2 regions of the Micromonospora sp. NPDC000663 genome follow, and region 2 is predicted to be linked to the other one. Evidence: riboswitches for the same ligand, from Rfam matches in the RefSeq annotation. Region 2 holds a riboswitch; the other holds the start of a gene.

Region 1 (3,024 bases), on a different contig from region 2:
TGGCGATCGCCCACGACGGGGAGTGGATCCGCCGCCGCACCGGCACGCCACGAGCTGCGGGCGCCATCGCCCGCAAGCACGCGGTGCCGCTGTACGAGGCGGGGCGTACCGGCTACCCCGAGCGGATGCGGGTGTGGAGCCGGGCCCACCCGGAGCGCCACGCCCGCTGAGACTCCTCCGCCAAGAAGCCAAGCACCGCCGGGCCAGCGCGGCGGGGGCCAGAGTGCCGGACATCCTTTGCTCTGCTTACCGATAAGCGGCAGTAACGCTCCCTTTCTGTGGCGTATGGGTAAGCAGAGCAAAGGAAGCCGGGCATTGATCCGGGGTATCGAGGCCGGATGATCCGCTGTCGCGCCGACAGCTGAAGCTCGGTGACGCACACCCGCTCGGCCGGCCGGAGCGGCGTTGACCCGCAGCGCAGGGGTGTGGCAGCATTCGCAGCCTGACGGCAGTGAAGGAAGTCGGTGCGAATCCGACGCGGTCCCGCCACTGTCACCGGGGAGCGATCCCCCCTCGTGAGTCACGGCCGTGTGTCTGCGGTTGGAAGGCCGGGGGAGAGCGTCGATCCGGAAGCCAGGATACTTCGGCCGTCGGGACGTACCCCAGGGCGTGGACACCCGAGGAGGACCCGATGACGCTTGGCGTCTCCATCATTGACGGCTACTGCCGTCTTCCGCACGGCGGCCGTGCCGTCGTCGCGATCGGCATCGACTCCGTTCACCGCTGAGTTCCGGACCGCGCCGCCCGTCGCTCCCGGCCGCAGGCCGCTGAGCCGGCTGGATCGCGGTCCTCGCTGAACCCTGCGCCCATCCCACGTCGCCAGGCCGCTCTCGCGAGCGTGCCGACGTTACCGTCCGGAGCCTGCCGTGCGCGTTCTGCTACTCTCCACCGCCGACACCGACCTGCTGGCCGCCCGCGCCAGTGACGCCGACTACCGGCTCGCCAACCCGGCACGGGTCGTGGCCGACGAGGTGCCCGCCCTGCTCGAGGGGGTCGACCTCGCCGTCGTACGCCTGCTCGGGGGTCGCCAGGCGTGGCCGGACGGCCTCGCGGCGGTGCTCACCAGCGGACTGCCCGCCGTCGTGCTCGGCGGTGAGGCGGCGCCCGACGCGGAGCTGATGGCCCTGTCCACGGTGCCGTCCGGAGTGGTCACCCAGGCCCTGGCGTATCTCGTCGAGGGCGGACCGGACAACCTGGCGCAGCTCGCCCGGTTCCTCGGCGACACAGTCCTGTTCACAGGCGAGGGCTTCGCCCCACCGGCACGCACACCTGCGTACGGCGTGCACGGCGCGCACCTGGCCGACCCGTACCTGCCGACAGTGGGGATCGTCTTCTACCGGGCACACGCCCTGGCCGGCAACACCGGATTCGTCGACGTGCTCGCCGACGCGGTACGCGACGCCGGCGGCAATCCGCTGCCGATCTACTGCGGCTCGCTGCGCGGGCTGAGCGCCGGCACCGAACCGCTCGGGCTGTTCGCCCGCTGTGACGCGCTGCTGGTCACGGTGCTCGCCGCAGGTGGCGCGGTCGCCGCCGACGCCTCCGGCGGCGGGGCCGAGGACGCCTGGGACGTGGGAGCCCTCGCCGCCCTGGACGTACCGGTCATCCAGGCGCTCTGCCTCACCAGCACCCGCGACCAGTGGGCCGCCAGCGACGCCGGACTGTCCCCGTTGGACGCGGCGATGCAGGTGGCCATCCCCGAGTTCGACGGCCGGATCGTCACCGTGCCGTTCTCGTTCAAGCGGATCGACGCCGACGGCCTCTCCGTCTACGCCGCCGATCCCGAACGGGCCGCCCGGGTCGCCGGGATCGCGGTGCGCCACGCCCGCCTGCGGTACGTGCCCAACGGCGACAAGCGGATCGCCGTGGTGCTCAGCTCGTACCCCACCAAGCACTCCCGGGTCGGCAACGCCGTCGGACTGGACACCCCCGTCTCGGCGGTCCGGCTGCTCGGCGCGCTCGCCGAGGCCGGCTACCACCTGGGCGACGCGCCGGTGCCCGACGACGGCGACGCGCTGATCCACGCGCTGATCGCCGCGGGCGGGCACGACGTGGAGTGGCTCACCCCCGAACAGTTGGCCGCCGCCGAGGCCCGGATACCCGCGCAGACGTACCGGCGGTGGTTCGACCAGATCCCGGCCGAGCTGCGCGATCGGATGCGGGAGCACTGGGGGGAGCCGCCCGGCGAGCTGTACACCGACGGCGGCGACATCGTGCTCGCCGGGCTGCGCTTCGGAAACGTGGTGCTGCTCATCCAGCCGCCGCGCGGCTTCGGGGAGAACCCGATCGCCATCTACCACGACCCGGACCTGCCGCCGAGTCACCACTACCTGGCCGCGTACCGCTGGCTTGCCGCGCCGGTCGCGGACGGCGGCTTCGGCGCGGACGCCGTGGTGCACCTGGGCAAACACGGCACCCTCGAATGGCTGCCCGGCAAGGGCCTCGGGCTGGCCGCCGACTGCGCACCCGACGCGGTCCTCGGCGACCTGCCGCTGGTGTACCCGTTCATCGTCAACGACCCCGGCGAGGGCACCCAGGCCAAACGCCGGGCGCACGCAGTGGTCGTCGACCACCTGGTGCCGCCGATGGCCCGCGCCGAGACGTACGGCGAGCTGGCCAAGCTGGAGCAACTGCTCGACGAGTACGCGACGGTGCAGGCACTCGACCCGGCCAAGGTGCCCACCGTGCGGGCGCAGATCTGGGACCTCGTACGCGCCGCCGAACTGCACCACGACCTGCACGCCGAGGCGATGCCGGGCGCGGACGACTTCGACGACTTCGTGCTGCACCTCGACGGGTACCTGTGCGAGGTCAAGGACGTGCAGATCCGCGACGGACTGCACATCCTCGCCGCCGCGCCGACCGGTGAGCCCCGGGTCAACCTGGTCCTCGCGGTGCTGCGCGCCCCGCAGATCTGGGGCGGCGCCCACGCCCTGCCCGGTCTGCGGCAGGCACTCGCCGCCGCGTACGGCCTCGACGAGCAGGAACTGCTCGCGGCACCGGGAGAACGACTGGCCCTGCCCA
Region 2 (3,024 bases):
CGCCGCGACGGTGCCGTGGGCGCTCGTCGCGGTGGGCCTGGGCATGACCGTCGGCAACGCGCTGGGCGGCTGGCTCGCGGACCGGGACCTGCGCCGCAGCATGATCGTCGGCTTCGTCTCGATGATCGTGAGTATCACCGTCTTCGGCCTCGTCGCGTCGAACCCCGTCGGCCTGTTCGTGGGGGCGTTCCTGGTCGGCGCGACGAGTCTCTACCTCGGGCCGGTCCTGCAGGCGCGCCTCATCACCGTCGCCCCGGGAGCCCAGCTCATGGGCGCGGCCATGAACCAGTCGGCGATGAACATCGCGAACAGTCTCGGCGCGGCCCTGGGCAGTGTCGCCATCGCCGCCGGGTTCGGCTACCTCGCACCGGCCTGGGTCGGCGTGCTCCTGGCCGTCCTCGGGTTGGGCCTGGCCGGTGTCAGCGTCACCGTCGAGCGCCGCTCGCGTACCCCCGAGCCGATCGCCGTCGCCAGCTGAACGCCTGCCGTGACGGCAGTCACCGACACGCCCGACACCGAGATGTGGGGTGCGACAACCGCGGCGTCCCTATATATGGTGTCGAGCGCAGCTGGTTCGGCCGCTCATCCGGAGTGGTCGAGGCAAGAGGGAACCCGGTGGGAATCCGGGACTGTCCCGCAGCGGTGAGTGGGAACGACAGCCGTCATCAGCACTGGGCCACCAAACGCCTGGGAAGCGACGGCCGGTAGGAGACCGGCGAGACCGGTCGTGCCCGCGAGTCCGAAGACCTGCCAGCGCGCCGTACGTCCGCACCCGGGCGAACGGCGGTCCGAGGCCGCGTGGGACGGCCGACGCCACATGACCCGCGCCGTGCCGGCGTGGCGTCCGCCGGTGTCTGTCTCCTCGTGTCCGGACCATCAGGTCTCGAACTCCGAGGAGCGAGTGGTGACAGTCACCGAGGTAGTCCCGACCGCCAGCGACACGGCGCCGTGCCGCGCGCAGATGCGGGTCCGCAAGCGCGACGGCAACACCGAACCGGTGGACGTCAACAGGATCGTCCGGGCCGTCGAGCGGTGGTCCGACGACCTCACCGACGTCGACCCGCTGCGGGTCGCGACCCGCACGATCAGCGGCCTGTACGACGGCGCGACGACAGCGGAACTGGACCGGCTCTCCATCCAGACCGCCGCCGAGATGATCGGCGAGGAGCCGCAGTACTCGCGCCTGGCCGCCCGACTGCTGGCCGGGTACGTCGACAAGGAGGTCCGCCGGCAGGGAGTCACCTCGTTCAGCGCTGCCATCCGCACCGGTCACGCCGAGGGCCTGATCGGCGACGACACGGCCGCGTTCGTGGCCGCGCACGCTGCGACGCTCGACGACGCCGTCGACCCGGACGGCGACCGCCGCTTCGAGTACTTCGGCCTGCGCACGGTGTACGACAGGTACCTGCTGCGCCACCCGAGCACCCGGCTGGTGCTGGAGACCCCGCAGTACTGGCTGCTGCGGGTGGCCTGCGGCCTGTCCACCACCCCCGACGAGGCGGTCGGCTTCTACCGGCTGATGTCCAGCCTGGCCTACCTGCCCAGCTCGCCGACGCTGTTCAACTCCGGCACCCGGCACACCCAGATGTCCTCCTGCTACCTGGTCGACTCCCCGCGCGACGAGCTGGATTCGATCTACCAGCGGTACGCCCAGGTCGCCAACCTGTCCAAGTTCGCCGGCGGTATCGGCATCGCGTACTCGCGGGTCCGGTCCCGGGGCGCGCTGATCCGCGGCACCAACGGGCAGTCCAACGGGATCGTGCCGTGGCTGCGTACCCTCGACGCCAGCGTCGCCGCAGTCAACCAGGGCGGCCGGCGCAAGGGCGCGGCCTGCGTCTACCTGGAGCCGTGGCACCCGGACATCGAGGAGTTCCTGCACCTGCGCGACAACACGGGCGAGGACGCCAGGCGCACCCACAACCTGAACCTGGCCAACTGGATCCCGGACGAGTTCATGCGCCGGGTCGAGGCCGACGGGATGTGGTCGCTGTTCGACCCGCACGAGGTGCCCGAGCTGCCCGACCTGTGGGGGGAGCGGTTCGACGTCGCGTACCGGACCGCCGAGGCGCAGGGCCGCTACGTGCGGCAGGTGCCGGCGCGGGAGCTGTACGCGACGATGATGCGTACCCTCGCCCAGACCGGCAACGGGTGGATGACCTTCAAGGACGCCGCGAACCGGCTGTGCAACCAGACCGCCGACGACGGCAACGTGGTGCACCTGTCCAACCTGTGCACCGAGATCATCGAGGTGTCCAGCGACGCCGAGACCGCCGTGTGCAACCTCGGCTCGGTCAACCTCGCCGCCCACCTCGCCGACGGTGACCTCGACTGGGATCGGCTGCGCGCCACGGTACGCACCGCCGTGACCTTCCTCGACCGGGTCATCGACATCAACTACTACCCGACAGCGCAGGCGGCGGCGAGCAACCCGCGCTGGCGCCCCGTCGGGCTCGGACTGATGGGCCTTCAGGACGTGTTCTTCGCCCTGCGGCTGCCGTTCGACTCCGCGGCCGCCCGGGAACTGTCCACCCGGATCAGCGAGGAGCTGTACCTGACCGCGCTGGAAACCTCCGCCGACCTGGCCCGCCGCTTCGGCGCGCACCCGGCGTACGCCCAGACCCGCGCCGCGCGCGGGCAGTTGCAGCCCGACCCGTGGGGCGTCGAGGGTACGCAGACCGCGCGTTGGGCCGCGCTTCGCGAGCGGGTCGAGGCGTACGGGCTGCGCAACTCGCTGCTGGTGGCGGTCGCCCCGACGGCGACCATCGCGTCGATCGCCGGCTGCTACGAGTGCATCGAGCCGCAGGTGTCCAACCTGTTCAAGCGCGAGACCCTGTCGGGGGAGTTCCTCCAGGTCAACACCGCCCTGGTCCGCGAGCTGAAGGCCCGTGGCCTGTGGACCGAACCGATCCGCTCGGCGATCAAGCGCGCCGAGGGCTCGGTGCAGGACATCGCCGAACTGCCGGCCGGCGTCCGGGAGCTGTTCCGCACCGCCTGGGAGCTGCCGCAGCGGGCGTTGATCGACCT

What was found. Region 2 has a riboswitch for cobalamin ahead of ACFY1S_RS23265 (ribonucleoside-diphosphate reductase subunit alpha). Riboswitches for the same ligand answer to the same signal wherever they lie in the genome.
Region 1: it holds a riboswitch for cobalamin, as region 2 does, so the genes downstream of both, cobN (cobaltochelatase subunit CobN) here and ACFY1S_RS23265 (ribonucleoside-diphosphate reductase subunit alpha) in region 2, are expected to answer to the same signal.

Annotation. Positions count from the first base shown of each region.
Region 1 is NZ_JBIAYR010000004.1:383,730-386,753, forward strand. It holds gene ACFY1S_RS17285 (hypothetical protein) at 1-170, shown strand, start outside; cobalamin riboswitch at 455-584, shown strand; gene cobN (cobaltochelatase subunit CobN) at 867-3,024, shown strand, end outside.
Region 2 is NZ_JBIAYR010000007.1:200,179-203,202, reverse strand. It holds gene ACFY1S_RS23270 (MFS transporter) at 1-478, shown strand, start outside; cobalamin riboswitch at 554-770, shown strand; gene ACFY1S_RS23265 (ribonucleoside-diphosphate reductase subunit alpha) at 962-3,024, shown strand, end outside.